3 regions of the Bacillus sp. GW821-FHT11D08 genome follow, and region 1 is predicted to be linked to each of the others. Evidence: riboswitches for the same ligand, from Rfam matches in the RefSeq annotation. Region 1 holds a riboswitch; each other region holds the start of a gene.

The links. Region 1 has a riboswitch for thiamine pyrophosphate ahead of AC1RRX_RS06665 (acetylornithine deacetylase). Riboswitches for the same ligand answer to the same signal wherever they lie in the genome.
Region 2: another riboswitch for thiamine pyrophosphate. It lies ahead of AC1RRX_RS05610 (ECF transporter S component); the one in region 1 lies ahead of AC1RRX_RS06665 (acetylornithine deacetylase).
Region 3: another riboswitch for thiamine pyrophosphate. It lies ahead of thiC (phosphomethylpyrimidine synthase ThiC); the one in region 1 lies ahead of AC1RRX_RS06665 (acetylornithine deacetylase).

Annotation. Positions count from the first base shown of each region.
Region 1 is NZ_JBXARS010000002.1:618,251-621,526, forward strand. Features, by position in the region: gene sigG (RNA polymerase sporulation sigma factor SigG) at 1-212, shown strand, start outside; gene AC1RRX_RS06660 (ABC transporter ATP-binding protein) at 341-1,138, shown strand; TPP riboswitch at 1,143-1,247, shown strand; gene AC1RRX_RS06665 (acetylornithine deacetylase) at 1,324-2,604, shown strand; gene AC1RRX_RS06670 (YlmC/YmxH family sporulation protein) at 2,665-2,916, shown strand; gene pgeF (peptidoglycan editing factor PgeF) at 3,071-3,276, shown strand, end outside.
Region 2 is NZ_JBXARS010000002.1:369,802-373,077, reverse strand. Features, by position in the region: gene AC1RRX_RS05615 (glycoside hydrolase family 18 protein) at 36-1,298, opposite strand; TPP riboswitch at 1,447-1,560, shown strand; gene AC1RRX_RS05610 (ECF transporter S component) at 1,743-2,342, shown strand; gene AC1RRX_RS05605 (ABC transporter ATP-binding protein) at 2,329-3,276, shown strand, end outside.
Region 3 is NZ_JBXARS010000012.1:2,279-5,554, reverse strand. Features, by position in the region: gene AC1RRX_RS18425 (FAD-binding oxidoreductase) at 1-171, shown strand, start outside; gene thiC (phosphomethylpyrimidine synthase ThiC) at 212-1,984, opposite strand; TPP riboswitch at 2,106-2,216, opposite strand; gene AC1RRX_RS18415 (Type 1 glutamine amidotransferase-like domain-containing protein) at 2,266-2,964, opposite strand; gene AC1RRX_RS18410 (Na+/H+ antiporter NhaC family protein) at 3,050-3,276, opposite strand, start outside.

The DNA.
Region 1 (3,276 bases):
AGCGCAATAAGGATACACAATGGATTGAGGAGCTGGCTCTGAAAGAAGGCATGAGAAGACTGAACGAACGGGAAAAAATGATTTTGCGAAAGCGCTTTTTCCAAGGGAAAACCCAAATGGAAGTCGCTGAAGAAATCGGCATATCCCAAGCTCAGGTCTCAAGGCTTGAAAAGGCAGCCATTAAACAAATGAATAAGAATATCCATCAATAACGGAAAAAGCCTTTAAACCTTGTTTAAAGGCTTTTTTCATGCGATGGTTTACGTTTGCAAAAAAGTGATGTATTCTAATGTGTAAAAGTTTTTAGAAAATTTAAATAAAGTAAACGGGGGAAACTGCAATGATTTTACAGCTGGACAGTGTGTCATTAAAAAGAAACGGGAAATGGATTTTGAAAGATATTAACTGGCGCGTCGAGAAAAACGAAAATTGGGTGCTGTACGGATTAAACGGAGCCGGAAAAACGGCTTTGCTGAATATGTTATGCTCTTATTACTTCCCCACTTCAGGAGAGATGCAGGTGCTCGGCCATCAATTCGGCAAAACTGAGCTCGGTGACAGGCTCAGAAGGAAAATCGGCCTTGTTTCGGCAGGTCTTCAGCACAAATTATATGCCGCGGACTCCGCTTTTGAAATCGCCCTCAGCGGCGCGTACGCCTCAATCGGGCTGTACGAAACTCCAAGTGAGCAGGTAAGGGAAAAAGCGATCGGTCTTCTGAAGGATTTGGGCGCCATCAGTTACGCCGACAGACGCTATGAAACATTATCACAAGGGGAAAGACAAAGAGCGCTGATTGCGCGGGCGCTTATGGCTGATCCGGAACTGCTGATTTTGGACGAACCCGTGACGGGTCTTGATTTTATGGCAAGGGAGCAGCTGCTGGACACGATTACGTCGATCGCCGAAAAAGAAAATGCGCCGTCCATCCTTTATGTCACCCATCACGCTGAAGAAATTCTGCCGGTATTTGATCAGGCGCTGCTTTTAAAACAGGGCGAGGTGTTCGCCTCCGGGAAAATCAGGGACATGCTTTCTGACGAGCGGCTTACAGCGTTTTTCGATATGCCTGTCAATGTCTTATGGAACAATGGCCGCCCGTTTTTAACACGTGCAAAAGAGGCATCATCCGTAAAATAACATAAATTCACCCTGGGGGTGCTGCCATGCGGCTGAGAGAGACGTTGTCTCAACCCTTAAAGGACCTGATCCGGATCATGCCGGCGGAGGGAAGCGGTGAAAAAAGCGGAGGAAGATCCGTTTTTTACCCGTTTCATTTCATGAATGAAACGGTTTTTTTGATACAGCCAAAGGGGAGATTTCTAATGCATCAGATTGATATGCTGTTACACCAGGCGGAAAAACGGCGGAATGACTTCATACATATTGCTGAAAGGTTGATAGCCTTTCCGACTCCGGCCCCGCCAGCAAGAAATACGGCAGAAGCCCAAAAGTGGGTGGCCGGCTTTTTAAAAGAAACGGGCTGCTCGGTCGATATGTGGGATGTGTATCCGGAAGATCCGAATGTAGTCGGTGTTTTAAAAGGGACAGATTCAAGCAGGCATCAAAGCCTGATTTTAAACGGACACATTGATGTGGCAGAAGCCGGGGGCGAAGACTGGCACTCTGACCCGTTTCAGCCGATCGTAAAAGACGGCATGCTGATCGGAAGGGGCGCCGCTGATATGAAAGGGGGGTTGGCGTGTGTTCTTTTCTCTCTGAAGCTGATCCATGATGCCGGCATTGAGCTTCCGGGCGACCTCATTGTACAGTCTGTAATCGGAGAAGAAGTCGGTGAGGCGGGGACGCTGGAATGCTGCAAACGCGGCTATCACGCGGATTTTGCCGTTGTCGCGGATACGAGCAGCCTGCATATTCAAGGGCAGGGCGGAGTCATCACCGGCTGGATAGAATTGAAAAGCAAACAAACATTTCATGACGGCATGAGGCGCAATATGATTCATGCGGGCGGAGGCACATTCGGAGCGAGCGCCATCGAAAAAATGGCGAAAATCATCACTGCCTTGGGAGAGCTGGAGCGCCACTGGGCGGTAACGAAAAGCTACCCCGGCTTTGCGCCCGGCACCAATACGATCAACCCTGCCGTCATTGAAGGCGGAAGACACGCAGCGTTTGTCGCCGATGAATGCCGGTTATGGATCACCGTCCACTTTTATCCGAACGAAACGCACGAACAAGCAGCCGCAGAAATCGAAGACTATATTAATCGTGTCGCTGACAGTGATCTGTGGCTCAAAGAAAACAGGCCGGTGTTCAAATGGGGCGGATCTTCGATGATTGAAGACAGAGGAGAGGTGTTCCCGGCGCTGGAAATCGACCCGGATCATCCGGCAGTTTCTGTCTTGGCTGCATCACACTCAGCCGTCAGAAAACAGGAGCCCGTCATTGATGTTTCCCAAACCGTAACTGACGGAGGGTGGCTTTATCATGCCGGGATTCCGAGCGTCATATACGGTCCCGGCGATTTAAAAAACGCCCACTCCGTAAACGAGGAAGTGTCCGTTGATGAGCTTATGGACTATACGAAAATTATGCTGAGATTTATCCTCGGCTGGTGCAGCCGCAAAAAAGATTGCCCGATGTGACAAGGTTCAGCCCGGCCGTTCATATAATAGGAAAAAGAACGGGCAAAGGGCGTGATACGGATGATCAGCATATCTGAATTTCAAATAAAAGATGTGGTAAACGTGTCGAACGGAAAAAAACTCGGGAGCATCGGTGATATTGATATTAACGTGACAACGGGAAAAATTCAGGCGATTATTTTAGGCGGCAGCGGAAAAGTTCTCGGTTTTTTCGGAAAAGAAGAGGAAATGATCATTCCTTGGCGAAATATAGTTAAAATTGGGGAAGATGTCATCTTAGTGCGTGTAAACGAACCAAAGGGGGGAGCGTAATCCTCCCTTTACTTGTAAAAAGCCGGAAATCTCAATGTTTCCGGCACATTTATTTATCTCATTTTTCAATCAGCCGCTAAACGTATGCTTAAAATTGTGTTAAAATGAGTGGGAAATTACGCTTTTTTAATGTTTGTCGAAAGGTTGGATCTCCATGAATACATATCACCCGTTTAGTCTTACCACCCCCTCGGCACTCATGATAGAAGACTGGAACTGTGTGAATCAGCTTAACACAAAGGTCATCGCCGGATTCACGACGAAAAACGGCGGGGTCAGCAATCCTCCGTATGAGTCATTAAATACCGGATTGCACGTCCGGGACGAAGCTCATGATGTTGTGACAAACCGTGAAGTCAT
Region 2 (3,276 bases), 250 kb from region 1:
AGGAAAAAAAATTACTTGCGTAGCGGGACATGCAGCTATATTTTTCGGATCGTGAAAAAGTTCCTAAGCAGCCACGGGCCCGGTTTGAAACCGAGCGTTAATTGCCACGCGCCGATCGCCTGCAGTCCGAACTCCCGGACGAGAACCATTTTTTCACTCATGCTCCGCACATCCTCAAACCACACTTCATGCGTTCTTCCATTTTCATCAGTATACCGGAAGTAAGGGGAACGCTCCTGCTGGGAATAACGGATCACTGATTGGTGCTTCATGGCCGTTTCCATGGCGCGCTGATTGGAGATGGCGGATCCGATCGTTCCGGGACGGTACGGAATCACCCAATCATACCCGTATAGCGGAACACCGAGAATCACTTTTCTTCTCGGCACCCTGCTGATGGCAAAATTGATCGTTTGCCTGACCTCTGTCAAAGGCGCCACGGGTCCCGGCTCACTGCCGGCGTGGTGCCAGTCGTACGCCATAATGAACATATAATCGACCACGGCTCCGATTCCGCCGTAATCATATCCCCTCAGCCACGGCACTGCATCACTTGTTTTCGCCGGAACCGATATCGTTAACGCGAGCTGATGCTCTGAAAGCCGGGTTTTTAACTGCCGGAGAAATCCTGTGAAGAGGTCCCTGTCAGCTTCTCTGACCCGTTCAAAATCAATATTTACACCGCCGTATCCCTTTCTTACGGTTAAGGAGACGATATTGTTGACGAGATTCGTTCTTGCCGTCGGATTTTGCAGCACTTGATGGGCTAATTCCGGACTGAATCCCCCTTCTGTCAGATTCGTAATGACGGCAAGCGGACGCACTCTGTTCTGCCATGTGGTTTCTATTGCGGTTCTGTCGTTTAAATCGTTAATGATATCTCCATTCGGGCCAAAATGATATTCAAACAAAGAAATCGCCGAAGAATACGGCGCAAAATCATTAATTAGCTCTCTATCCGCTTCAGGCGTCCGAATGACATAAAATTGCAGGGTTCCCGCAAGATAGTTAGAGATATCAGGAATCTTCACTTTCATACCCGCCCGCAGCCGGTTCGGCGGAATATCCGGGTTTGCCTGCATCAGCTGCATCTGCGGCACATAAGCCTTACCTGCGATAACGGCATACGTATCATTCGGCTGAACCGTATATTCATTAAGAGGGATTAAAAGCGCCTGCCCCGGAACGATATTCGTTTCCTCAAGCCCGTTGACGCTTCTGATGCTGTCAACAGGGTATCCGTACTTTCTGCTGATGGAAAATAACGAGTCACCAGACTGCACTGTATGAACAAACATAGATGTCCTCCGTTTCCTTTTGATCAAAAGGGCTCTACTTATCTTTATGAATGATCATCCGGTCCGATTCCAAACTCTGTTTGAAGAAAGGCTGTTTACAAATCAGACATGATCAACTATGATGATGTCATCATAAAAAACTGTATAGGAAACGCACTAGGGGTGCTGTTATCGGCTGAGATAAAACATGCGGCAGGCATGTTTTGATCCCTTATAACCCGATCTGGATAATACCAGCGTGGGGAAGTGCAGATTGACCGGAGCGCAGGGTTTTTCCCCATGCGTTTTCGTTCTGCTGCTGCATATTCCCTCGGATATGCAGTTTTTTATTTTTCATTAAAAAACGGGGGAGGACACCGCAATATGAAACTTACGATCAATCGTCTTTCGTAAAATCAACTCTTTCATACAAACAACTATCCGATAAGAAAGCAGGAGATCACAATGAAAAATTGGAAAATGAGAGAAATTGTCGTCATGTCCGTCATCAGTGTTGTATTTGCTGTCATTTATTTAGTATCAACTCATGCAAGCAATATAGCGGCAGGGTTTTTCGGCCGGATGAGCTATGAACCGATTTACGGTATCTGGTTTATCGTCTCGGTAATTGCCGCGTACATTATTCAAAAACCGGGAGCGGCTCTCGTTTCTGAAATCATCGCCGCTTTTGTGGAGTGCTTACTCGGAAATCCGTCAGGACCGATGGTGATTCTGATCGGGATCGCACAGGGAATCGGTGCGGAAGCGGTCTTTTTTGCGACACGCTGGCGGGTGTATACCCTGCCCGTGCTTCTTTTATCCGGTATGGGGTCTTCTGTGACGAGCTTCATTTATGACTTGTTCGTTTCCGGATACTCTGTTTTGAATCCGGGTTTATTAGCCGTCATGCTTCTCATCCGTCTGATCTCAGGTGCGCTTCTTGCCGGCCTTCTCGGCAAAGCAATCAGTGATGCGCTGGCTTACACAGGGGTGCTGAACGGCATGGCGCTCGGAAAACAATTCAAGAAGAAAAAGAAACAGGTGAACCAAGATGCAGGCATCTGAGCCCCTTCTATCGGCCGGCCGTCTTACCTTTTCTTATGATCAGGATGAAAAGCCGATTCTTCAAAACGTGTCCTTTCAGCTCCGGAAAGGAGAGCGGGCTTTATTGCTCGGGCCGAGCGGATGCGGCAAAAGCTCGCTCGCTCTCTGTTTAAACGGTCTGTACCCGGAAGCATGCGATGGGGTTCAATCGGGAACCGTTTCTTTATACGGAACACCTCTTTCACATCTGACAGAACCCGCCGCCAGATCCATCGGCGTCGTGTTTCAAGATCCGGACCAGCAGTTTTGCATGCTGACGGTTGAAGATGAAATCGCCTTCGGCCTGGAAAATTTGCAATATACAAAAGAAGATATGGACGCAATCATCGATGACGTTTTGGCAAAATTAGAGATCACTCATTTGAAAACGCGAACGATCGCTTCGCTGTCAGGCGGTTCAAAACAAAAAGTGGCGCTTGCCTGTATCATTGCGATGGAACCGGAACTCATTATTTTGGACGAACCGACGGCACAGCTTGATCCATATTCCGCACGTGAATTGGCGCGGCTGATCAAAGATCTTCAAGCAAAAAAAGGCTTCGGCCTTCTCGTTATCGAACATCAGCTTGATCATTGGGCGCCGTGGATGGACAGGACGATTGTTCTTGACGAAACGGGTCAGAAGGTGATGGACGGAGAGACGGACGTTATCTTTGAAACAAAGATTGAAGAGCTGATGCAGCTCGGCATTCCGATTCCGCGTGTGATCTCATTGCAGGAGCACGTCAGCATTCCTTTTACATTGTGTAAAGAAAAGCTGTTTCAAGAATCTGTACCGTCTCTGCCCGAACCCCGGCCCGCCGCGCTTTCGGCAGAAGACGCGCTGAGCGTTCACGAGCTGTCATTCTCAAGAGGGACAGACGTCATTTTTCAGGATGTGAGCTTTTCCGTAAAA
Region 3 (3,276 bases), on a different contig from region 1:
ACGATGGGAGATTACGTGAATTGGCCTGATAGAGAAATCAGAAACTGGCTGCAAACGTATTACGGAGAAAATGTTCACCGCCTCCGTCAAGTCAAAACGAAATACGATCCGGAAAATATATTCCGCTTTGAACAGAGCATTCCGCCGCTTCGCCGTTCACCGTTTTTCTAAAAAAGATGAAGATGGGCAAACTCCATCCTCATCTTTTCTTTTATTGATATAAGCGGCTTCCCTTCTCTGCAAACTCTTTTGCTTTTTCTTTCAGCCCTTCGTTGACGGCCTCGTCTTCAGTAAGTCCGTTTTCCTTCGCATAATCACGAATATCCTGAGAAATTCTCATGCTGCAGAACTTCGGACCGCACATCGAACAGAAGTGAGCCGTTTTTGCGCCTTCAGCCGGCAGCGTTTCATCATGATATTCCATTGCTCTTTCAGGATCAAGCGACAAATGAAATTGATCACGCCACCGGAATTCAAACCGCGCCTTAGACAGAGCATCGTCACGGATCTGTGCACCCGGATGCCCTTTAGCAAGGTCTGCGGCATGTGCCGCGATTTTGTACGTAATGACGCCTTCTCTTACATCATCACGATTCGGCAGCCCCAAATGCTCCTTCGGCGTGACATAGCAAAGCATCGCCGTCCCGTACCAGCCGATCATCGCCGCGCCGATTGCTGAAGTAATGTGGTCATAACCCGGAGCGATATCCGTCGTTAATGGCCCGAGCGTGTAAAAAGGCGCCTCTTTACAAATTTCCAGCTGCTTGTCCATGTTTTCCTTAATTTTATGCATCGGCACATGACCCGGTCCTTCGATCATCACTTGCACATCGTGCTTCCACGCAATCTCCGTCAATTCTCCGAGAGTCTCCAATTCCGCAAACTGCGCTTCATCATTGGCATCCGCAATCGAACCGGGGCGAAGCCCGTCACCAAGAGAAAAAGCGATATCATAGGTCTTCATGATTTCACAAATTTCTTCAAAATGCGTGTACAGAAAGCTTTCCTGATGATGAGCCAGGCACCATTGCGCCATAATCGCCCCCCCGCGGGATACGATTCCCGTCGTGCGTTTAGCCGTTAACGGGACGTAACGAAGCAATACGCCGGCATGGATGGTGAAATAATCCACGCCCTGCTCCGCCTGCTCAATCAATGTGTCACGATAAATGTCCCACGTTAAATCCTCGGCAATGCCATTTACTTTTTCAAGCGCCTGATAAATCGGCACCGTCCCCACAGGCACGGGGCAGTTGCGGATAATCCATTCACGCGTCGTATGAATGTCTTTTCCCGTGGATAAGTCCATCATCGTATCGGCGCCCCAGCGAATCGCCCACGTCATTTTTTCGACTTCTTCTTCGATAGAAGATGTAACAGCCGAGTTGCCGATATTGGCATTAATTTTCACATGAAAATTCCGGCCGATAATCATCGGCTCGCTTTCCGGGTGGTTGACGTTAGAAGGAATAATCGCCCGGCCGCTCGCCACCTCTTCCCTGACAAATTCGGGAGACACGTGCTCACGTATTGCGATAAACTCCATTTCCGGCGTAATGATGCCTTTTCTCGCATAATGCAATTGTGTTACATTTTTCCCCGGCTTGGCCCGAAGCGGTTTCCGCTGTAGGCCGGGGTATTCAGCGGCACGGCCCTCTTTTTTATAACCGTTGTCTTCAGGTCTCACGGTCCGGCCGTTATATTCTTCTACATCTCCGCGCCCGGTAATCCACTTTGTGCGGAGCGCCCCCAGCCCTTCATGAATATCAATCTGTACATCTGGGTCTGTATACGGCCCGCTCGTATCATAAACACGGACCGGCGCATTCTCCTCTTCCCCGAATGCCCCCGTAGTCGCACTCAGGCTGATTTCCCGCATCGGCACTCGTATATCGGGCGAAGAACCTTCTGCATAAACCTTTTTACTGCCGGAAAAACTCGACATAATGGAAATGTTCGCTTGCTGTACTGATTGATTTTGCATACAAATCTCTCCTTTATCATTTGAATAACAGAACCAAGCTCAGCACCAGCACAAAAAAACCGGGTTCAAAGAAGAACCCGGTTTTGCAGTCAGAAAGAAACTATTATTGTTTTCATCAACAATAATAAAACCTTTACTTCCCCACGCTGGTACGAACCAGATCAGGTCCAAAGGGTTAAGAAGCCGCCGCTTCTCTCTCAGCCCGCTCAGACGGGCACCCCCAGTAACTATTGATTTCGCTCTCATCGTAACATAAGTTGTGTACAAAAAAAAGCATATTATCAAAATTCAGATAACGGTACGGTCATAAGCTCTGTTTCCCGAACGCCTTTTTCGGTATTAAAAACCCGATAACCCTTTGCGGTTTCCCTGGAAGAGACAGCCCGGAACAGCTGACCGTCTTTATAATGAAGCGCAGCGCCGTCATCAGCGGCATAGCCCTCCCTGAGTTTCTTTTCTGAAATCAGACGGTGATACACCGGCCGGCGCTCCGCTTCTCCGTCATAGTGCGGACAAAAGCTTCCCGGCAAAAATCCTAAAGCTCTTAACTCTCTCAAATCTCCAGCCGAATCCGTCAATCCTTCTTCATACCAGCAAATCGCCCCGGCGCTGAGACCCGCCAACATGATGCCGTTTTCCCAAGCCTCACGAAGAATAAGGTCAAGCCCCCACTCTTTCCATAAGACAAGCATATTGCGCGTATTTCCGCCGCCGACATATATAATATCTTTCTTCATGAGAAAGGATCTGAGATCAGAACCCGGCGGTTTAAACAGCGACAAGTGATCCGGCTCACACCGCAGCTTTTGAAAGACCTGATAAAACATGCCGATATAATTCTCCGAATCTCCGCTTGCCGTCGGCAAAAAACAAATTTTCGGCTTTGACCGCGCCGACTGCTCTAAAATATACTGATCCAGCACAAGATGATCCGGCTCCATGGAAAAGCCCCCGCCGCCCATTGCAATAATCTGCTTCAATGTCATCACCTCTTTTTTCCTCTAGTATAACAGCTCATAAAAAGGCGTTATCCCCATTTCGGATACCGCCTTTAAAAAGTATTTGTTATCTGAAAAATGAAAACGCACCGTATAACACAACGGAGATCCCCGCGGCGATAAGCGCCGGAACAAGCTTCGAACGGGCATACTTCACAACATCGATCCCCAACACCGTACAGGTTGTCACCGTATTATCACTGAGAGGAGAAGCAAACGCTCCAAATGTTCCGCTCGCAAACACGGCCCCGATCGCTAATAATAAACTGGTATGTGACTGAACCGCCAGCGTTA